DNA from 3 places in the Paenibacillus sp. RC21 genome. Region 1 is predicted to be linked to each of the others. Evidence: predicted binding sites of a transcription regulator. Region 1 holds the regulator's gene; each other region holds the start of a gene.
The links. The regulator Rex, encoded in region 1, represses fermentation and respiration genes when NADH is low (regulators of the CRP and FNR family bind a similar motif). The targets are predictions, from matches to a motif close to TTGTGAAATATTTCACAA.
Positions count from the first base shown of each region.

Region 2: the regulator Rex is predicted to act here: its motif matches at 4,581-4,598, upstream of lpdD (prenylated flavin chaperone LpdD).
Region 3: the regulator Rex is predicted to act here: its motif matches at 5,562-5,579, upstream of pflB (formate C-acetyltransferase).

Region 1 covers NZ_JBIYCS010000002.1:206,803-214,800, reverse strand. The annotation lists gene ABIA61_RS06085 (tetratricopeptide repeat protein) at 1-409, shown strand, start outside; gene dinG (ATP-dependent DNA helicase DinG) at 566-3,433, shown strand; gene ABIA61_RS06075 (redox-sensing transcriptional repressor Rex) at 3,479-4,132, shown strand; gene ABIA61_RS06070 (amidohydrolase) at 4,119-5,420, shown strand; gene ABIA61_RS06065 (cell wall elongation regulator TseB-like domain-containing protein) at 5,458-5,982, shown strand; gene ABIA61_RS06060 ((S)-acetoin forming diacetyl reductase) at 6,630-7,412, shown strand; gene ABIA61_RS06055 (hypothetical protein) at 7,628-7,867, opposite strand.
Region 2 covers NZ_JBIYCS010000009.1:72,335-80,332, reverse strand. The annotation lists gene ABIA61_RS22670 (S8 family serine peptidase) at 1-4,447, shown strand, start outside; gene lpdD (prenylated flavin chaperone LpdD) at 4,627-4,977, shown strand; gene ABIA61_RS22660 (hypothetical protein) at 4,995-5,582, opposite strand; gene ABIA61_RS22655 (DUF6055 domain-containing protein) at 6,059-7,417, opposite strand.
Region 3 covers NZ_JBIYCS010000002.1:370,777-378,774, reverse strand. The annotation lists gene ABIA61_RS06975 (hypothetical protein) at 50-328, opposite strand; gene ABIA61_RS06970 (DODA-type extradiol aromatic ring-opening family dioxygenase) at 659-1,426, shown strand; gene ABIA61_RS06965 (Crp/Fnr family transcriptional regulator) at 1,698-2,414, opposite strand; gene adhE (bifunctional acetaldehyde-CoA/alcohol dehydrogenase) at 2,674-5,286, shown strand; gene pflB (formate C-acetyltransferase) at 5,613-7,874, shown strand; gene pflA (pyruvate formate-lyase-activating protein) at 7,940-7,998, shown strand, end outside.

The DNA of each region.
Region 1 (7,998 bases):
GCCTGAAAAGGAGTTGCCAGCCTTTAATCGGGGTCAAGGGTATTACCGACTGCTTATGTATCCTGAGGCCATCCGTCAGTTTGAACAGGTGCTACAGCATTTTCCAAACAGCTGGCAGAGCCGTATGTATATGGGGATGGCGTATTTTCAACTGGAGGATACAGCGGAGGCTGTGAGCCATTTTCAGAAGGTGCTGCACCTGACAGAGCAGACCGGGCTGAAAGCGGTCATCTATAATGCTTTGGGCTGTCTTATGGCGAAGCAGGCTGATGTAGAGGAGGCGCAAAAATGTTTTGCTCTCGCGCATCAGTTCGATCCTGCGTTACCCGAGCCGCTGCACAATATGGAAGCCTGTTTGTCCGGTGCCGAAATGCTTCGGTACGACAGCTCCATGATGACCTGGCTATAGTTGTCAGACACCGATCGAGACGAGGCATGCCCACCTTCCCAGGCGGTGTGTGCATCGTCTTTTTTGGCTGTCTTAATTTCCAAACAGGCGATCTTCTGCTATGCTGTTATACAGAGTTATTATTTTTGTATGTGTCAAAAGAAAGGATTAAGTTGAATGAAATTTGCGGTATTGGATTTTGAAACGACAGGCACCCAGTCCGCGGATGACATCATTCAAGTCGGACTTGCAATTATAGATCATGATAACAGCATTTCCCGTATTTACGGTTCTTATGTGAACCCTGGCAGATCCATTCCGCCTTTTATTACCGGGTTGACCGGGATTACAGACGATGACGTCAAGGATGCTCCTGCCCTCGAAGAGATGATGATGGAGCTAGTGCCTATGCTGGACGATGTCGTGCTGGTCGGTCATAATGTGGCGTTTGATTTTAATTTTTTGCAAAACGCTTTGGATCGGTGCGGGTACTTGCCGTTTACTGGCAGAATTTTGGATACGATGGATTTTCTGAAAATCATGTTTCCATCGCTATCTTCCTATCAGCTGGGTTTTGTTTCTTCTGAGTTCGGGCTGGCGCATGACCGACCTCATCAGGCAGACAGCGACGCGTTGGCTACGGCTGAGGTGTTTTTAAAATGTCTGGATGAGCTTCACGCGCTGCCTTTGATTACGATACAGCGGCTCAGCGATTTGTTCGCGGAGGAAGACAGTGACCTCGGATGGTTTTTGGACGGGGTGCGTGAAGACAAAGAGCATGATCCTATTCAGGATTTGGAGGGTCATCAGTTTTTTCGTCAGCTTGCGCTGAAGGTAGAGGATTGGACGGAGCTAAATGCCCCTCGCAGAGAGGACGACCCCAATCCGCTGGCAGGCGTTTCCTTTGAGGAATACATGGATGATGTGCGAGACAATTTACGTTCATCCTTGAGCCAATATGAGGAACGCGAAGCGCAGACGCAAATGATTGAGGGTGTCAATCAGGCGCTGAGTGAGGACAAGCACCTGTTGATCGAGGCGGGTACGGGGACAGGCAAGTCCCTCGGTTATTTGCTCCCTTCGCTATATCACAGTGTGAAAAATGGACAGCGAGTCATGGTTAGTACGCATACGATCAACCTACAGGAGCAATTACGCGAGCGTGATATTCCGATGCTGACCAAGGTGATCCCGTTCCCGTTCCGGGCTGCCATTTTTAAGGGCCGGGGACATTATTTGTGTCTGCGTAAGTTTGAACATAAAATAAACAGAAGAGACTTCGCAACGCCGAAGGAAGATTTAATTACAGCGGCCCAGATGATCGTCTGGCTGACATTGACGGAAACCGGTGATGATGAAGAACTGAATCTGAGCAATCGTGGCGGAGATTTTTGGGAAACGGTGGCCAGTGATTCGGAGTCCTGTCTTGGGCGTTCTTGTCCATGGTTCCGCAAATGCTTTTATCATCGTGCGCGCCACGAGGCGGGAATAGCCGATGTGGTCATTACGAATCATTCGAAGCTGTTCACGGACGTAAAAGCGAGTCATCAGCTGTTGCCGAGCTATGAGCATCTGGTGATTGATGAAGCGCATCATCTGGAGGAAGTCGCTGGTAAGCACCTGGGAATGCATATGAAATATTTCACACTCGTGCATACGCTGACCCGGTTGTTCAAGGACAGCAAGAACGGACAATTGCCTTCGCTGCGTCAGCAGTTGGCAAAGTCGGGGCATGAGAAATCGACGGATTGGGCTTCTACCATCGACCAGATATATCCACTCGTGCTGGAGGTCAAGGAGACTTGGGATCTGCTGAGCGACAAGCTGTTTGGTATGCTGCCGGAGCGAAGTGATGCGACACCGGGCGAAACAGGGCAGTTTTCTTCCCGTCTCAAGCCGTCGGCCAAGCCTGCCAAGTGGGATCAGGCTGCTGCGCTGGAAAATCAGGTTTATGTAACGTTGAGCGAAATTTTGCGCAAGGGCGACAAGCTGATGCTCGACGTGAAAGAAGAACATGACGATTATGCGGCTGACAGCCTCATTACAGATATTACGGGGCTGCTTAAGGATTTGGCAGGCATTAGGGAAAGCTTGCGCTTTTTCATGCGGATGGATGATGAGACGACCGTATATTGGCTCGAAGCGAGCGGGCAATTCCGCAGCAAGTCGCTACAATTTTATGCGGTGCCCGTCGATGTGAGCCGCCAGCTGAAAGAAATGTTTTTTGACAAAAAAAGGAGCATTATTCTGACGTCTGCTACCTTGTCGGTGGATAAGTCGTTTCAGTACATGACCGATCAGCTCGGCTTGCAGGAGGCCGCAGATCAAGGGCGGCTGATGACTACGCAGCTCCCTTCACCCTTTAACTACAGGGATCAGGTGTTGCTAGTCATTCCAAGGGATTTTCCGAGCGTGAAGGGCAGTGTAGGAGATGAGCATTTTGTAGATATGCTCGTCAGCTCGCTAGGTTCGACTGCCCAAGCGACGCGGGGGAGAATGCTCGTTCTCTTTACCTCCTATCGCATGCTCCGGCAGGTGTATGAGCCGCTTAAGGAGGCGTTAGCATCCAGCGACATCACCGTGCTGGGGCAGGGCGTGGACAGTGGGAGCCGCAGCAAGCTGACCCGACGTTTTCAGGAAGCCAAAGCTTCTGTGTTGCTGGGAACCAGCAGCTTTTGGGAAGGCGTCGATATTCCGGGCAAGGCGCTGACGTGTCTGGCTATCGTCCGCTTGCCGTTCCAACCGCCCAATCACCCGCTGCTGGAGGCTAAAAGTGAGCTGCTCCAGCAGCAGAAGAAAAATCCTTTTATGAAGCTGTCTGTTCCACAGGCTGTCATTCGCTTCAAACAGGGATTTGGACGTCTAGTACGTACCGCGAGCGACCACGGGGTTGTTATCGTTTACGATACGCGTGTGATTGAATCCTATTACGGGAAGCACTTTTTGTACTCGTTACCGGGACCAAAAATGGAGCATATGCCGACGGAGCAAATGGTGCCCCGTATCGCCGAGTGGCTCCAATCCGCCCCGGAGACAGAGGCATAACGGACGGACATCTTAACATGTCCGTTACAATTAGGGGGAGCATGTATGAAATCAGATAAAATTTCAGAGGCTGTCGTACGGAGGTTACCCGTATATTTACGTTATCTGAATGCACTGCACAAACGGGAGGTGGCTACGGTCTCTTCCCAGGAGTTAGGACAAAGACTGGATTTGAATCCGGCTCAAATTCGTAAGGATCTCGCGTATTTTGGAGATTTTGGCCGTAAGGGTATCGGCTATGATGTTACTTATCTTATCGAGAAAATACGCCATATCCTGAAAATCGACCAGCAAATTAACGTGGTATTGGTCGGAGCAGGTAATCTGGGGCAAGCCCTTTCGAATTATAATGCTTATTTAAAAGACAATATGAAAATTGTAGCAGTATTTGATGCTGTGCCAGATAAGGTCGGAACCAGGATCAATACGCTGGTCGTACAGCCAATGGATGAACTGGAAGCGACCGTGAAGGAACAAAACATTCGGATCGGGATTATTACCGTACCGGATTTTGAAGCGCAGAACGTGGCTGACAGGCTCATAAATAGCGGGATTGGAGCGATTTTGAACTTTGCGCCGACCACTCTCAAGGCACCAGCAAATATTCGAATACATGCCACAGATTTTACAACAGATTTGTTAAGCCTCGCTTATTATTTGGAAGACGGAAAGGAAGATATGCAACATGACGGTGAATAAATGGATGATTAAAAACGGCTCTTTTGCCGTGAACAGATCGGAAGCGGGGGTAATCCACGGCTATATGATCGTGGAGGACAGCCGCATTGCCTATATTGGCGAGACTTTGCCAGCGGGTGAGGAAGAGACGGAAGCGATTGATGGTAACGGGCTGCTGTTTTTACCTGGCCTGATTAATACACATGGTCATGCGGCGATGTCCCTGCTGCGCGGGTATGGGGACGATCTGGCTCTTCAAGTATGGCTTCAGGAAAAAATGTGGCCGATGGAAGCCAAGTTTACGTCTACGGATGTGTACTGGGGTACGTCCTTGTCCGTGCTGGAAATGCTGAAAGGCGGTACAACCACCTTTTTGGACATGTATGATCATATGGACGAGGTGGCTCGTGTAGCTGAAGAGTCCGGCATCCGTGCCAGTCTGATGCGTGGAGCGATTGGATTATGTTCGGAGGAAGAGCAGCGGATCAAGCTGGCTGAGGCTGTGAATTTTGCGCGTAATTGGCATGGAAAAGCAGACGGTCGCATTACGACTATGATGTCTCCACATGCGCCGTATACGTGTCCGCCTGCGTTTATCGAAAAATTCGTGCAGGCTGCGCATGATCTGGACTTACCGTTGCATACGCATATGTCCGAAACCATTGCCGAAGTAGAGCAAAACGTACGCGACTACGGCTTGCGCCCGGTTGCGCATTTGGATAAGCTCGGCTTTTTCTCCCGTCCATCGCTTGTTGCCCATGCTGTTCATTTGAATGACGAAGAAATAGCTTTGCTGGCTGAACGTGGTGTAGCGGTTTCGCATAATCCGGGTAGCAACTTGAAGCTGGCGAGCGGTGTGGCAAGAGTGCCTGATCTGCTCCGTGCAGGCGTTACCGTCTCTCTCGGAACAGACGGTCCCGCCAGTAACAATAACCTGGATATGTTTGAGGAAATGCGTCTGGCTGCACTCATTCACAAGGGAGTATCTGGGGACCCAACCGCAGTTCCTGCGGGTGAGGCGTTGCGTCTGGCAACGGAGTACGGAGCGAAGTCGATTGGCTTGAATGAGGTAGGGGCGCTGGCAGCAGGCAACAAGGCTGACTTTATCGCGCTCGATCTCAATCAGGCTCATTTCTTGCCGCATACGGATCTCATTTCTCATGCCGTATACTCTGCAAGCGCCAAAGACGTGGCCCATGTATGGGTTGACGGTCGTCAGGTTGTGAAAAACGGTGAGTGCCTGACTATGGATGAGGAACGTATCAAGCATGAGGCACAAGCCGCCTTTGAAGGGCTGCTGTCGCGCTAATTCAGGTGTCACATCCCCTTAGAGAGGAAGCACAGGTTTGAAAAATAAGAAAAAATGGATAGTGGTCGCCATTCTGGCCGTCATACTGGTCCTGGTCAGCATTTTCTGGTATTATTCCTATGTTACTCAAGATCAGGTGACTGAGAGAAATGCCGCTATCGTAAAGGCCAAGCAATCGGGTGGTCTGGTTACCACGACTCAGACGTGGAAGTCGGTGTGGGATCAGGTATACTGGGTGGTACAAGGGAAAAATGCTCAGAATGAAAATATTATGGTGTGGGTCCCTTTTCAAAAGGTGGAGGGTCAACCTAATGTGCCTGTGGCAGATAATAGTGGTGTTCATACCGAGCTACTTAAAAACGGAGTCGACGAGCAAAAAATGACAGCCATGATCCAGCAGCAGCTTCCGGGTATAGATATTGTAAGGCTTGAGCCGAGTGTGTTTAACGGTCAATATGTGTGGCAGTTGTTTTACGATGACGGCAGTCATCATTACTATACCTTTTATCGCTTCTCGGATGGGGGATCGATGGGGGTAAAGTATACTTTGCCTAATAATTGAGCTGGGTGAAGAGTGGCTGATGGTGGTGTGAGAGCGCTGCGTGGTCCATTTGAGCTTACGATCGCTGTTGCCGACGGATTTTTTTCGATTAGATTCTTATGGGGAAAATCCGTCGGCAAGCATATGCTTCCGAACCGAGCTTTCTTTCAGAAAGCTTTCAGGCGAACGCTTCGCTTCTTCAGATTCAAATGGCCCACTCCGCTGGCTGATCGCGATGGAGTTACTCCAAACACCACTCTTTCTATGGGAGTTGGGGGGTAGGGGGCACGGACGCCGCTGCGCTTGTCTCCGTTTTGGGTTTTACACCAAACTAATTCTGTACGAACTGGAAAATCGTTTTTACTAAAAAAGATATGTGAAATTAGAAGACATTGTCTTATAAAAGAATGTGTAGTTTTGAATCATTGAAGACTAAAAAGACGTAAAGCGATATTTCTCGCATTTGCGTCTTTTAGTTTTTTTGTTTGGGTAAGTGTTTATTATAGTATCACTTGAATTTCCCTTAAACAGGTTAAACATGAAGTCTATTACATATATCATAATATTTTTTTCCTTAAAATGGTTTAATTATAGGTGCAGACTAACGTAACCCATAATTTTGTGGCTATGTTATCATGACTACTTATACAAAAAGGAGATTCATGAACATGGGTAAAGTGAATGGGAAAGTTGCATTAGTAACGGGTGGAGGTCAAGGGATTGGACGGGCTATTGCTTTACGCCTCAGTCAAGATGGCTTCGCAGTGGCAATCGTGGATTTGAATGAAGAAACGGCCCAAAGTGTTGCTGGTGAGATTACAAAGGCAGGAGGGCGCTCGCTTGCGCTTAAAGTCGATGTTTCCAACCGGGATCAGGTTTTTGCGGCTGTAAAGGAAGCATCTGAAAAACTCGGTGGCTTTGATGTCATTGTAAATAACGCGGGGATTGCTCCCGCCAAGCTATTGGAGGATGTCACGCTGGCTGATTTTGACAAGCTGTTCCACATCAATGTGACCAGTGTATTATGGGGCATTCAGGCAGCAGCCGCCAAGTTCAAGGAACTGGGTCATGGTGGTAAAATCATCAATGCCTCTTCTCAGGCAGGCCATGTCGGTAATGCCAACCTGGGTATTTACTCCGCCACCAAATTTGCAGTTCGTGCCCTAACACAAACCGCCGCTCAGGAATATGCCCAATACGGTATTACAGCTAACGCCTACTGCCCCGGCATTGTACAAACGCCAATGTGGAGTGGCATTGATAAAGAAATTACGGCATCCAAAGGTGAAGCTACTGGCGATGCGACCAAGGAATTCGGCAGTAAAATTGCCCTGGGCCGTCTTTCTACACCGGAAGACGTATCTGCCTTCGTATCCTTCCTGGCAGGCCCTGATTCCGATTACATGACAGGACAATCCCCACTGATCGACGGTGGCATGATGTTCCTTTAAAAGATTTAAAGGTTGTATTATGACGCAATTATGAATCCTTTTTAGATATAGTGTAAGGTTGCAATATGAGAGCTAAAATGCTGTATGAGAATCTTTTCTTACACATAAAAAGAAGTAGACATCACAACAAAAAAAAGACGTAAATACGATAAAATTCGTATTTACGTCTTTTTAACTCACTCCGCGAAGCTTGGCTGAAAGCCAGCAAAGCATCTTTATCTACCCAACTTCTCTCCTAAGGCAAATTCATCTTTATGGCTGTGCAGTAGCGGAGTGGAGGATTTGAATCTGGAGAAGCGATAGCGTTCGCCTTTGCCGCCGGATTTTCCCCATAAAAATCTAATCGAAAAAAATCCGGCGGCAACAGCGATCGTAAGATCAAATCCTCCACATAGCGCCTCCCCTCCCCACCACCATAACCAATGATTTTGCCCAACCGCAACTCCCCCACACATTGCCTTCGATATTAGATATACGTTATGATATAATATAATTTATAAGTGATAGACAAAAATGATAGAAAAAGACTTGCTGATCACTGTAGATCATGCAGTCTGGTTTATGTGTTGACATTCGTCCCGTTTCT
Region 2 (7,998 bases), on a different contig from region 1:
TATACTCGACGGCGGTCAATGGCTGCTTGCGCCAAGGGATGCCCAAGGCAATCTTCATCCCGAGCTTGCACCGGACGTGGTGAACAATTCGTGGGGCGGCGGACCCGGCCTCGATGAATGGTTCCGACCTGTGGTTCAAGCATGGCGGGATGCACAGATATTCCCTGAATTCTCCGCAGGTAATACTTCCCTTTCCAATCCGGGCGGTCCTGGATCGGTAGCGAATCCGGCTAACTATCCGGAATCCTTTGCTACTGGAGCAACCGATCTTAATGACAAGCTGGCTAGCTTCTCACTGCTGGGACCGTCGCCATATGGCGAAGTGAAGCCCGAAGTTTCTGCACCGGGTGTAAATATTCGATCATCCGTTGCTGGCGGTGCTTATAAAGGCGGATATAACGGAACTTCCATGGCGGGCCCTCATGTAGCGGGACTTGCGGCTCTGTTGCTGCAAGCGAATCATTCGCTTACCGTGGATCAACTGGAAGAAATTCTGGAAAATACAGCTACACCACGCACGGATAGCACATATCCGACCTCTCCGAACAATGGCTACGGACATGGTGTCATTAATGCATTGGATGCAGTCGGCTCTGTCGTTCAGGGCTTGGGCTCCGTATCCGGTAAAGTTGTAACAGGTGGAGATGATCTGGAAGCGCCTGTTCTGGAGCATACACCGTCTGCTGCGGCATTCGAGGGCATTGACATACCTCTGACTGCTCATGTAACGGATAATGTCGGGGTGACAGCAGTTGAGGCCTTTGCCAAAACAGCGGGTACGTCAAACTATGTATATATTCCGTTGGAACGGACCTCCGGCGACAGCAAAGACGGTACATATCAAGCGTCCATCCCGACTTTCTTGGTGGATAGCGCCGGTCTGGAATACTATATTCGCGTGAATGATTACGGCAATAACGGTTTTGAAACCGAAGTGTACAAGGTTAATGTCTCCAAAGGCGTCAAACCTGGCTATACACAGGATTTTGAAAAGGATATTGCTGGTATCAATGTCGGTGGACAGGGTAGTGTCTGGAAATGGGGAACCCCGGTAAGTGGCCCCGGAAGCGCACATTCGGGAACGAAGGTCCTTGCGACCAATCTCGAAGGCAAATATGCGTCCAACTCTAACAGCTATTTCCTCGCTCCTCCGATTGATCTGACCAATAGTCCCAAAGGGGCGTTGCTCAGCTTCAAGCATTGGTACGATATTGAAAACAATTCTGATTTGGGCAAGGTGTATATAGCCACCGCCAACAATCAGAATGCATTTGAGCAGGTATTATCATTTACAGGCACCAGCAACGGCTGGAAAACACAATATCTCGATCTGCGAGCATTTGCAGGTCAGAAGGTATACCTTCTGTTCAACTTTACAAGTGATAATACGGTTGTAAAAGATGGCTGGTATATCGACGATCTGTCGATTCAGGAGCCGGATACCGTTGCACCTGCCGCGCCAAGTAATCTGACTGCCGAAGCGGATACAGTCGGCAACGTCTCGCTGGCTTGGAATGCTTCATCCGATGAAGACGTGAAGCAGTATAAGGTGTATCGCTCCACCCAATCGGGCAAAAATTATACTTCGTTGGGTACAACCTCTGGACTGACCTTCACCGATACAATCACGGTCAGCGGCTCGACCTATCATTATGCAGTGGCGGCCGAGGATTACAGTGGTAACGAGGGAGCCAAGTCGAATGAGGCTTCACTGAGAGTAGAAGTGCCGGATACGCTGTATAGCGATTCGTTTGATGGCAACTCGGATAACGGCTGGACTCATTCTGGTACCAAGGATGAATGGGAACGTGGCATCCCCACAGAAGTGGGACCAGAAAGTGCAGTATCCAGACCAAACGTATGGGCAACCGATCTCGATAGTAACTATGAGAGCGGAGCTGACTTTTCGCTGGTTTCTCCAAAAATTAATTTGAATGGTGTGCGGAACGCAACACTTACCTTCAACCACTGGTTTGAAATTGAGTCCGGCTATGACTTCGGTTATGTAGAAGTGTCCAAAAATAGTGGCGACACCTGGACCGAGCTGGGCAAATTCTCTCATAACACTAATGGGAAAAAATGGACTCCAGTTTACTACAATCTGGATAGCTATACCGGCAATGAGATTCAAATTCGCTTCCGCTTGAAATCGGATAACAGTGTGAACAAAAACGGTTGGTACATTGACGATTTCCGTGTACTGGGCATTCCAGCTTCGACAGTGACCAAGGATGTAGTACCTGAGTCGAATATCAAACTGGAAAAAGCGGAAGAACAATTCCCACTGTACAAAATTACAAGCACCGAAAAGAGTGAATTCCAGGAAAAAGTGAAGCCGACGGAAACAACGGTGGACAGTGGACGTGTCGGTCTCGAAAGTCTTCCTGCCAGCGCCACAGTTACCGTACTGGAAACCGGACGTTCGGTGAAAACCGATCCGACCACAGGTAAATACAGCTTCATTCACGTAGCAGGCGATTATACGCTGAAGGCTGAAGCCTATGGCTATGAGCCTCAAACGAAGCAGGTCACGATTGAGAATAATAAAGTAATCAGAGCGAACTTTAGTCTCCAAGCGGTACCTCATGGTACGATTCACGGAGTCATTACCGATAAGCAATCCGGTGAACCGATCCGAAAAGCGAAAGTGCTTGTGCTGGAGGATGCACGCATTGCTCCGGTAGAAACCAATGAGGCTGGAGAATTTACGCTGGATGTGCTGGAAGGGACATATACATTATCCATTGCAGCAGAAAATTATTACAGCGACAGTGTCACGGTCACAGCACCTCCGAACGGCAGTGTGGAAGCGAATGTCGCATTGAAGCCATTTATCGGCTTCCAGGGGGGCATCGCTTACGATGACGGTACCGGAGAAAATGCCAGAGCCTTTAACGCGGCAGGCAACTCCTGGGCAGTCAGAATGACACCTGAATCAGAGGTGGCTCAAGTGACAGGAGCGTCGCTTCTGTTCTGGAATTCAACCTTCCCGAATCCGGGAGGAACGGCGTTCAAATACTCCGTATATGATGCATCTGGTGCGGCAGGCGCACCGGGACGTCTGCTGGCTGGTCCATTTGATGGCACAGCCGTTCGGGATGAAACACAGTGGACGACCGTACAATTCCCTGAACCCGTAACGGTTCAAGGCGACTTCTATATCGTCTATACGCAGCCAAGCGCAGGCACGCAAGCTCCGGGTCTTGCTACAGACGAGAGTGGACCCAATGCGCTTCGTAGCTGGCAAGGTGTAAGCGGCGCATGGAGCCAATCACCGGAGGATGAGGGCAATTACATGATCCGGGCGATCGTCAGATATCCGGTTAATGCGCCAACGATTACAACACCGACCAAGGCAACGTATACGAAGGAAGAGACAATCACCGTTACAGGTACTTCCCCGGCAGACGGAGCGGATATCCAGCTTTTTAACGGTAATGAACTGGCTGGTACAACCAAGGTGAAGGATCGCCAGTTCAGTCTGGCAGTCGATCTTCAGCCGGGTGCCAATCCACTGAGTGTTCAGGCGGCGGTATACGGCAAAGCAACAGATCGTTCCGAGCCTGTGGTCGTCATACTTGACCAGACTAAACCGGGTCTGATCTTGACTTCGCCAGATGAAGGAGCCCGTACAAATGCGGGTGTCGTCAGTGTAACAGGTACGGTGTATGATGAGTTCCTCACCAACTTGACGATTAACGGGGAGCCAACCGAATTTGGAAGCGACGGCAGCTTTAACAAGCGGTTGCTCATCAATGAAGGGGAAAATCAAATTACGGTAACGGCCAAGGATCTTGCCGAGAACGTAACTACGGTTACCCGTTCGGTGTATGTCGATACAGCCTTGCCGAAGCTGGAAAATATCAGTCCTGCTGAGGATGTGCGTATCACTCCAGGGCAACCGGTGCAGGTATCCTTCGACAGTACGTCCGGATTGGAGGCATCCTTCCGTGTGGAATTGCCTTTCAATCTGACCACCTTGGCCCGAAACGAAATTCCATTAAACGAAACTTCGTCAGGTCATTATGAAGGAACTTACTTCACTTCCTCTTCTCTGAGCCTGGAAGGCGGAGTCATCGTGATCCGGGTAAGGGATGCAGCAGGAAATGAAGTGGAGACGGAAGCACCCGGAAGATTGTATGTAACGAAGGGTGGAGGGCAGGACCCTGATCCGAATCCACCGACCTCTAACGAGAAACCAGTTGCAATCATTCAGGCGAATGATTCAGCCAAGAAGAACAAGAACGTTCAGTTTAACGGAAAAGCCTCACGTGATGTAGACGGTGAAATCGTCAGCTATAGCTGGAACTTCGGCGATGGCGATACAGCGTCCGGCTCCAAGGTAAAGCATAAATTTACCACAGCCGGAACGTATACCGTGGAGCTGACGGTGACAGATAATAATGGTGCAAGCGGAAAAGCTGCGCATACCATCACGATCCGTTAATAAGGTACACGGAATGTTTCTTTTAAAATAACAACAGAAGACCCACAGCAAGCCACCATTTTCGGAGGTCTGCTGTGGGTCTTTTTGAATTGTGGAACAGGTCTGGAAGCGATAGAATGAATAGAAACATATAAAGTGAATCTATTCACAATACTATTTTTTAGACAGGAGAGAATCATATGATTCATTTGCAAAAAGAAAGCGGGCGTATCCGCCTTGTGCTGGATGCCTATTTTATGGGAGAGGACATGGTCGTACTTATTTCCGGCGGCGATCAGCCGCATCTGGGAACGATTACAGCAGGCGCCAGACTGGAGCCGATCCAAACCGTTCAATTGCAAGCCCACAAGGAATTTTATATTACCGAAGAAATTGCCGTTCGTTTGCGAAAAGAGTTTGCGGGTAACTTTGCAATTTGCTGCGGGGCGCATATGGACCATGTAACGAAGGACGAAATCCGAATGTTGACGGAAATGGCTATACAATTGGGTAAAGAGCTGATCGATCAACTCAAGCAAAAACGTCTGTAACGACTGTAGCGACCTTTTTAAGAAAACTCCTGAATGAGCAGATTTCGGTATGGATATTTACTGTAAGGATACTTAAAAAGCAAAGCAAAGCCATGATCCTCGATTTGTACGGATTTCAGTGCAGTGGATGGAATCAAGCTGCGGATCATCAGAGTAACCGCACGCTGGTCTTTCTGGTTGATGGCTTTGGCTAAAGCAGAAGCAAAGCATCGATTGCGTGCCAATTCGAGATACAGCGGAAAAACGGCTCTGGCGATGGCGCGGTGAACCCTCGGCTCAAATGTAAACTGCACCGTACCGGGTGGAATCGTCGTTCCGTTCGTATAATACAGCATTGGTGGCTGGGCCAAGAAGGAGATAAAATAGCCGATGCCATTCGTGCCCAGTCCTTGCTTGGCAGCAAATGGCGCTACCGAGCAGAGAAGGGCCTTCATCCGATCCAAATTGCCATGCACTACAGCACGTGACCATTGAACGGCGAAAGAACGACGGGTGGCAATAGCTTTGTAAAATGGCAGCATGGCGGCGGATATTTTCCTGAGCATGTCAGCATTTAAGCGTTTGTGAGGCGAACACCTTCTGCGGGATGTTGCACGATATACCATAGCTCCGACCTCCTAGGCAGGATGCTCTCAGGGAGCGCATTTTATCAGTAATAGGTAAAATACTGTATGCCCGATCACTACGAAAAGTGATTATGTATCCATATTTTGTTGCTAATAATTAACTGTTTTTAAAATTTATTGGTCGAATTTCTGATCATAGAATTTTTCTTCAATTTCTAGTGATGTCTCTATCGCTTTCTTGTTTAATAAATGTGAATAAGTATCTAATGTTATAGTTACACTTGTATGACCCCATATCTCAGAAACTACCTTTGGATGTATCCCGATGGATAACATTAGTGAAGCTGCTGTGTATTCAATTCCCAAAGATTATTTTCAGAGCATACTAACAACAATGGCACTGGTATTTTGATACCAGTGCCATTGTTCAGGCATTTATTCACTTTTTTTCGTAAACTCTGATATTTACCCTAGATAAGCTTTTCATTCAACCACAATATGATTATTATCCACAATCACTTTGTTGTTACTTTTACTTTATAAGGATAAGTTTCACCATCCTCTTCAATATTAAAATGTTTAATTTCATCTGGAGTTGCGGATACAACCAAATAAACAGATTTTTCATCTCCTTGCAAATTCAATGAATTTTTCCCTTTGTTCCACATTGTAGAATATCGGGTATCCCCCGAATGCGTTACGGTAACAATGCTAGCTCTCCAATCAGCGCCTTTTGCTGTGCTTGTTCCTTGGAAATCAATGGTAACGGAAGCTTTGCTCAAATCAACATCTAAAGGAACAATGTTGTAGCCTGTCTGTTGTGGAGCCTTGTTTTCAGGGACGGTCATCCAGCCGCCTTTACCACTTTTCAGTGTTGTATATATCTTTTCATAATTGCCGTTAGTTCTCAAAAGTTCATCTAAATGTTTCAAATAATATTGTTGGCTCTTGAAGTCCATAGTTACCAATCTTCTTGCCATTCCACCCAGTAATTCTTTAGTAGAAACTCCAGTTACCTTTTCCATAGATTCAAAGTAGGTCGTATCTTTTCCGCCGTAAGACAATAAATCCAACATTGCTCGATGGCCAAGTCCGTTGATGTGATCTGGATTTTCATTAATATACAGGAGAATAGGCCATGCATCGTACCAATTCTTTACATGTGGAAAATGTGATTCCGAATTCAGTATAAAGGGGGCAAAAAAGTCAGAGTCTGGACCATATACCGTTCCACCATAACTGTAGTAATCGCTACCCAAATATTCATTACGCAAGAAGTTAGCTACCGCTTCATACCACTCATAAGGGACCTCTCCTCCATTATGATAGGTAAATACATGGCCTAATTCATGAGGAACTACCCAGCTTGGTGGGTCTACACGCATCGCAGCCGGCATCATGACCATGTAAGCAAATGCATCGTTGTCTACTGACATATAAGCCCAATCTTCGTCAATCTTTTTCAGTCCAGTGCTCGCAATGTAAATGTTCGTTTTATATTTTCCAGTTAAATTTGGAGAAGTTCCGATATCCCCCAATCCAAATTTATCCATGTAAAATGAACGGATACTTTCGAGGTTGGCCAAGTTGCCTTGAACAAAATCCCTATTTACTGTTCCAGTTGTATCTCTGTTTCCCCAAATAATTTGAAAATGCTCGGAGGTAGCACGATTTACAGAAGAATCAGATAAAGAATAAAAAGCATCTCTTGCCTTGTATTCGTTTGTATTCTTCGTACTTTCTGTAGTGATAACGCTTTCATAACCTTCAGCTTTTGCCGTTTTGGCAGTGCCTAGTAAATCAGCTACTGCCCCATAGCTTGTTACATTCAATAATAATAAAACCATTAACAAGCAGCATACTAGCTTTTTCATAATTAACACTCCTTTACATTAATGTAGTATATTGATTTCTTTTATATAATAACGCAAATTCCTCGATGCTGAAATGAAAATATTTTAATGTTTTATATTATTTTCCAATAATAAAAGAACAGCCTGCGAAATCAAATTGATTTAGCTGAGAATATTACTTAGTACCTTGATAAAATCAAATTTAAGGATAAGAGGTTTTGATTTTTTTGCTGCTGGATTCGAGTTGGCGAATGGACAGATATAGAAAAAGAAGATTACTATTATCGTTGCGTATACTCATATAGACCTGATGTTATAATTATAAGGACAGTGGCTCTTGTCTATTTTCTAGATCATTGTGCTAATTTGGGTCCTCTACGTGAGACTGCTGAAGGTTTGGGTGCCGATCGTCAACATTATTGTTGAATTGTACCAAAAGAAAAAGAAATAGACCGCTGCCCTACTTTGGTAAGGTAACAGTCCATTTCATGATACAACCTATTGGCGACCGCTCTTCAAAGCGGCTGTTGCCAAAGAGTGAGGATATTAGTGCATCTAAGCTTCTTTAGCTCTTGACTACATTTTATATAAAGGCCAATGAT
Region 3 (7,998 bases), 160 kb from region 1:
CAAAACAGCCTTTTTCCTAGGAAAAAGGCTGTTTTTTATTTTGTAATACTTAATAAACTTTGGCGCGGCCTGCGATTGAAAACAATCCTGTCGCAGTACGACGGGGGACACGGGTTTGAATATCGAGCGCTGCTGTACGGAACGTACCGAGGCAGGAATGGCAAAGCCTTCCCGCATAAATCGGGGAATGGCAAGACTCGCAAGGATAATCAAGCTGGCTATAGGTGGAGGGAAACTTGCCTGCTCTCACCCAGTCTGTAAGCAAATCCATAGGTGTATCGGTTACTTCACTAAGCTGGCGAGTATGAGTAGTGGGATGTTTCCACAAATAGTTAGAACAGCGGTCATAAAATAAATTTTCTTCTTGAATACAAGTATTGCACAGGTTTCTAAGATTTTGGCGGAAAACGGAACCACACTTTGGGCAATTAGCAGTATGTATCTCCATAGAAACCAGTCCTTTATATCGAGTTATAGTGAATATTTAGTTACATACTACTATGACTTTATACCTATATCAATCTTTATTTAAGGAAGCGACGATTTTTAAGTGTATGCTAAAATCTGCATTGACATAACCTTGTTACTTATGTATTATTACTTACATAAAGTTACTTGTTGAGAAAAATAAATTGATAAATGATAAGGGGATTTTCACATGATGCCATCTTTGTTTTTAGCCCACGGATCACCTATGCTTGCTATTGAACAGACAGAATATACTGCCTTTCTGGAGCAGCTTGGAAAGAGTATTCGCCCGAAGGCTATTGTTATCTTTACCGCCCATTGGGAAACGCAGGCATTGACAGTTAGTTCGATAGACGACGTTTACGATACGATTTATGATTTTGGCGGTTTCCCGCCGGAGCTGTATGCGGTGAAATATCCAGCGCATGGTTCGGTGAAGCTGGCGGCCAAGTTAAAAGAATTATATGAGCAAAAGGGTATTGACGTACAAACGGACCGGGTGCGAGGGCTGGATCATGGGTCCTGGACACTTTTGCATCGTATGTATCCTGAGGCGGATATTCCGGTAGTCCAGATTTCCGTGAATCCGTTTCTATCGCCTAAAGCACAATATGCTATCGGTGAAGTGCTGCGGGGGTTGGGTGAGCAGAATATTTTGGTCATTGGCAGTGGTGTAACTGTTCATAATCTGCGCATCGTCAAATGGGGAGAAACGAAAACAGAGCCTTGGGCACTTGATTTTGATGACTGGATTATTGAAAATGTACAGAGTGGAGATGTGGAGGCTTTGGATCGCTATGAAAGCGAAGCCCCATATGCTCGTCAAGCGGTACCGAGAGCTGAACATTTTGTACCGTTGCTTATTGCCATGGGGAGTGGAGATCCGGCGAATAAGGCCAAGGTCATCCACAGGAGCTATGAGATGGGGAATTTAAGTTATCTGTGCTTCCAGTTCTAAAAATGTGGAGAAGGGTGTTAGTGGGATGTTAGGCGCTTCGCGATCCATTTGATCTTACGATCGCTGTTGCAGCGGGATTCTTTTGGGTTTTATAAAACATTTAGAGGTGAGAATCCCGCTGCAAAGGCGAACGCTTCGCTTCTTCAGATTCAAATGGATTGCTCCGCTGCTGCCCGCCATTTAGGTGGAGTGGGAGTGTAAAATTAAGAGAGTGTTCTGTAAGCCATACAGTTTACAGAACACTCTCTTTTACATAAAATAAAACAATAATTTAGATCCGGCAAATCTCACGCGGGCACAGCTCACAATGACATACACCTTGCAGCATTTCCAAATCCTTTACGACGATCATGCCATTATCATATTCGACTGCATTTTTTTTACGCAAATCACTCAGCATCCGGTTTACACTTTCGCGGGTGGCACCGATCATATTGGAGAGGTCGGTATGAGTGATTTTTTTATGAATAAGGATATGTTCCCCATGAGGCTCACCATAGGTGTTACACAGGCGGATTAGCGTGGAGCATAGAGCACCGGGCTTGCCGTACATCATCAGATCACGAAATTTGGTCTGAGTAATACGGTGGTGGGACCCCATCCATTTCATAAAGTCAATGGCAAAATCACAGTGCTGGCAAATAAGCAGCTCCAAATCCGTATGATCGACAACACCGATATCACTGTCCTCCAGAACTTCGGCAGAAAAGGAGTGCTTGGTACCGAAAAATGGATCAGCTTGACCAATCAGATCGCCGCTTTGGTACATATATAGTATAAGTTCCTTACCCTCATCCGTTGTTTTCGTTACTTTCACGCGTCCGCGCTTGATATAAAACAGCTTATCCGCTGTATCTCCTTCCCAGAACAGATGTGAGCTTTCTGGCATGACCCGATCTTTCATCATCACTTGCAGCCGGTTGAAGCTGGTCTCCGAGAAGCAACAGGTGTTGCCGCGGGCTTCCATTACGTTTGCAGGGTTTCTCATCGTCCATTTCCCCTTTGTTTCCTTTGTTTTTTTATCTGCAACTTGATCAATTCAAATTCATTATATACCTGTGCTATGCGTTTTTGGGGCAAGAAGAGGGGGTAAAAGTGGCAGAATTCCAAACTTTGTGATTTAATTCACTTCATAAAATAAAATTTTAAATAGATTGTGAAAAAAATCACAATATATCTTGAAAAGCTGTGTTACGATCAGTGCGTGAACAAGAGATAGTACACGAGATAACAGGAGGATGAGGGAAATGGCTGTTAAAAACGAGGTTATCCAAAAAGAGCAAAGCGCTGAGCAGTATATTCAAACACTGATTGACCGGGGGAACCGGGCACAGAAGGCTTTTATGAGTATGAATCAGGAGCAGATTGACGAAATCGTACAAGCTATGGCAATCGCAGGGATGGATAAGCACATGCATCTGGCGAAGCTGGCTGTTGAAGAAACAGGACGCGGTGTGTATGAGGACAAAATCATTAAAAACATGTTTGCAACAGAATATGTCTATCATAGCATCAAAAATGAAAAAACCGTTGGTGTCATTGAAGATAATGACTTTGACAGTTTTCAAAAAATAGCAGAGCCCGTCGGCATCATTATGGGGATCACTCCAGTGACTAATCCGACTTCAACTACAATGTTCAAAGCGTTGATTGCTATTAAAACACGTAACCCGATCATCTTTGGTTTCCATCCATCCGCTCAATCGTGTAGTGCGGAAGCAGCTCGCGTTTTGCTTGAAGCAGCCGTCAAACATGGTGCTCCGGCAGATTGTATTCAATGGATTGAAGCTCCATCGATGGATAAGACAAATTCACTCATGAATCACCCGGATGTGGCGCTGATTCTGGCAACTGGTGGATCAGGCATGGTTAAGGCGGCATATAGCTGCGGTAAACCTGCTCTGGGTGTAGGCCCAGGTAACGTGCCTTGCTTTATTGAAAAAACAGCAGACATCAAGCAGGCTGTGAACGATCTCATCCTCTCCAAATCTTTTGACAACGGTATGATTTGTGCTTCCGAGCAAGCGGTTATTATCGAAGAGCCAATCTTCGAACAAGTGAAAAAATTGATGATCGCTAACGGCTGCTATTTTGTAAATAAAGAAGAAGCAGCTAAGCTCACTCAAGGAGCTATGAATGTCGAGAAATGTGCAGTGAACCCAGCTATTGTCGGGCAGTCTGCTGTAAAAATTGCTGAAATGAGTGGTATCACAGTACCAGCAGGAACTAAAATTTTGGTCGCTGAGATTGAAGGGGTAGGAACAAAATTCCCATTGTCTGCGGAAAAATTGAGTCCTGTATTGGCTTGCTATAAAGTGAAAAATGCGGAACAAGGTATTCAACGCGCTGCTGAAGTCGTGGAATTCGGGGGCATGGGCCACTCGTCCGCTATTCATTCGAACGATGAGGACGTTATCGCTCGGTTCGCAAACCGTTTGCAAACAGGCCGTATCATTGTAAATTCGCCTTCCACACATGGTGCGATCGGTGACCTCTACAACACCAACCTTCCATCGCTGACACTGGGTTGTGGTTCGTACGGACGTAACTCGACTTCGTCGAACGTATCGGCAGTCAACTTGATTAATGTGAAAAGGGTGGCGAAACGAACGGTGAATATGCAATGGTTCAAAGTACCTTCCAAAATTTATTTCGAAAAAAATTCGACTCAGTATCTTGCTAAAATGCCTGATATCACACGTGTAGCCATTATCACAGACCCTATGATGGTGAAACTCGGATATGTGGATCGTGTCATTCATTATTTACACCAACGCCAAACGCCAGTAGCTATCGAAGTGTTCTCTGAAGTAGAGCCAGATCCATCGACAGTTACGGTAGAACGTGGTACTGAAATGATGAGACGTTTCCAACCGGATTGCATTATTGCATTGGGCGGCGGTTCGCCGATGGATGCGGCTAAAGGCATGTGGATGTTCTATGAATACCCAGATACTGATTTCAACAACTTGAAACAAAAATTCATGGATATCCGCAAACGGATCTACAAATACCCGCGTCTTGGTCAGAAGGCACAATTTGTAGCCATTCCTACAACCTCGGGTACAGGTTCGGAAGTTACGTCGTTCGCAGTTATTACAGACAAAAATCAGGGCAACACGAAGTATCCGCTGGCTGACTATGAGCTGACTCCTGATGTGGCAATTATTGACCCTGAGTTTGTATACTCGCTGCCTAAAACAGCTGTAGCGGATACAGGTATGGACGTACTGACGCATGCTATCGAGGCCTACGTGTCCGTAATGGCTAGTGACTACACAGACGGTCTGGCGATTAAAGCCATTCAACTGGTATTCCAATACCTGGAGCAATCGGCTCTGACTGGCGACAAGCTGGCTCGTGAAAAAATGCATAATGCTTCCACACTGGCAGGGATGGCGTTTGCCAATGCATTCCTGGGTATTAACCACAGTCTTGCGCACAAATGGGGCGGACAATACCATACAGCGCACGGTCGCACGAATGCCATTTTGTTACCACACGTCATTCGTTATAATGCGAAAAAACCAACGAAGTTTGCTTCGTTCCCTAAATATTCGCACTTTGTTGCGGATGAGCGTTATGCAGAAATTGCACGCATACTGGGACTGCCTGCCCGTACAACGGAAGAAGGGGTTAACAGTCTGATCGAAGCGATCCGCAAGTTGAACAAAACACTCGGTATCGAGGAATCGTTCCAGCAAATCGGCTTCGATGCGAAGGATTTTGAATCGCGTGTAGATTATCTGGCTGACCGCGCTTTTGAGGATCAATGTACAACTGCGAATCCGAAGCTGCCGCTGGTTACCGAATTGGCTGATGTATACCGCAATGCCTTCTACGGACGTTTTGACCAATAATATATAGGTACGAAGAGGCTTGTGACTAAGCATTTTCCCGTTAATACCAACGCAGGCTCTCTATATAGAGGGCCTGTTGGTTTGGGAAGGGGGGTGAACGGCAAGGATAAAAGTACGGGCGTGAAGCTAAAGAAAATAAAGTGATAAATGTCACCTGTATTGTGATTTTTGTCACATACTACACTCTATCATTATTCTACAATAAGGGTGTAAGAAAGGTCCCGACACTGAGCGTAAGGCATCGGTGAAAAGGCCGGGCTCGAGACACTATTTTAATGTGAAAAAAATCACAAGTCCGGAAGACCAAACAATTTGGAGGGATTTACATGTCGGTGATTGAGAGAGAATTACAAGAGCAACAATCTGGCTGGAGAGGTTTCAAAAAAGGTAAATGGACTAAAGAAGTCAACGTCAACGATTTTATTGAAACCAATATCTTACCTTATGTCGGTAACGAGGAATTTCTAGTTGGTCCTACTGCCAACACAACTGCACTGTGGGATATTGTATCCGATCTTACCAAAAAAGAGTTGGCAAACGGTGGCGTGCTTGATGTAGACGTGAATACGCCATCCACCATTATTTCACATAAGCCGGGCTATCTAGACCGGGATAAAGAACAAGTTGTCGGTGTACAAACAGACGCTCCATTCAAACGCTCTTTGCAGCCGTTTGGTGGAATCCGGATGATGATCGACGCTTGCAAAGCCTATGGCTTTGAAGTACCGCAAAGCATTGTTGATATCTTCACTCATATTCGCAAAACGCATAATCAGGGTGTATTCGACGCTTATACCGATGATATGAGAGCAGCTCGTAAAGCGGGTATTATCACTGGTTTGCCAGATGCATATGGTCGTGGTCGCATTATCGGTGACTACCGTCGTGTAGCACTGTACGGCGCAGACTTCCTGATTAAAGACAAAAAGGCTCAACTGAAAAGCCTTGAAGTGGATTCCATGGAAGAAGACGTAATTCGTCTGCGTGAAGAAATTTCCGAGCAAATTCGCGCTTTGAACGAGCTGAAACAAATGGCTGCTGAGCATGGTTTCGACATCTCAAAGCCTGCTAACAACGCAAAAGAAGCTTTCCAATGGGTGTATTTTGGCTATCTTGCAGCGATCAAAGAACAAAATGGTGCAGCAATGTCCTTGGGACGTGTATCTTCCTTCCTTGATATTTATACTCAACGGGATATGGAAGAAGGCGCAATGACAGAAGAGCAAGCACAAGAATTGGTCGATCATTTTGTTATGAAACTGCGTATTGTTAAATTCCTGCGCACACCTGATTATAATGAACTGTTCAGCGGAGACCCAACATGGGTAACTGAATCCATTGGCGGTATGTCCATTACTGGAGAAACTCGGGTTACTAAAAACAGCTTCCGTTTCTTGCACACTCTATACAATTTGGGACCTGCACCGGAGCCAAACCTGACTGTACTGTGGTCAGAAAAATTGCCTGAAGGTTTCAAAAAATATTGTGCCAAAGTTTCTATTGAAACTAGCTCCATTCAGTATGAAAATGATGATCTGATGCGTCCGATTTATGGCGATGATTATGGTATCGCTTGTTGTGTATCGGCAATGAAAATCGGTAAACAAATGCAATTCTTTGGTGCCCGTGCCAACTTGGCTAAAGCTTTGTTGTATGCCATCAACGGTGGTGTGGATGAAAAATCAGGTGCTCAAGTGGGCCCTGAATATCCTGCAATTACAGGTGAAGTGTTGGATTACGAGGAAGTGCTGAGCCGCTTCAAGCCAATGATGGAATGGTTGGCAAAACTGTACATGAACACTTTGAACGTTATTCACTACATGCATGACAAGTACAGCTACGAACGGATTGAAATGGCGTTGCATGACCGTGATATTGTCCGTACGATGGCTTGTGGTATTGCTGGTCTGTCCGTTGCAGCCGATTCCCTGAGCGCCATTAAACATGCGAAGGTGAAACCGATCCGTAACGAAAAAGGCATCGCCATTGACTTTGAAATTGAAGGGGAATACCCTTGCTACGGTAATAACGATGATCGTGTAGATAACATCGCAGTAGAACTGGTAGAGTCCTTCATGGGCATGATCCGCAAGCACAAAGCTTACCGGAATGCGATTCCTACTCAATCTGTATTGACCATTACTTCCAACGTGGTGTACGGTAAGAAAACAGGTACAACACCGGATGGACGTAAAGCTGGCGAACCGTTTGCACCAGGTGCGAACCCAATGCACGGACGCGACAAAAAAGGTGCTTTGGCTTCCCTTAGCTCCGTAGCTAAGTTGCCTTACGAGCACAGTCTGGATGGTATCTCGAATACCTTCTCTATCGTGCCTAAAGCACTGGGTAAAGAAGAAGAAACACGCAAAACGAATCTCGTTTCCATGATGGACGGCTACTTTGGAAGCCATGCGCATCATCTGAACGTTAACGTGTTTGCTCGTGAACAATTGCTGGATGCGATGGATCACCCAGAAAACTATCCACAGCTTACGATTCGCGTATCAGGCTATGCCGTTAACTTTATCAAGCTGACTCGTGAACAACAGCTGGATGTCATTAATCGTACTTTCCACGGTACAATGTAACAAAGCTTTACGTATCACATATTACAACGACGCACGCATAGCGGATGCGGGAAGGAAGATGCAACATGCTGAAAGGTCACATACACTCATTGGAAACCTTCGGGACCGTAGATGGTCCTGGCAT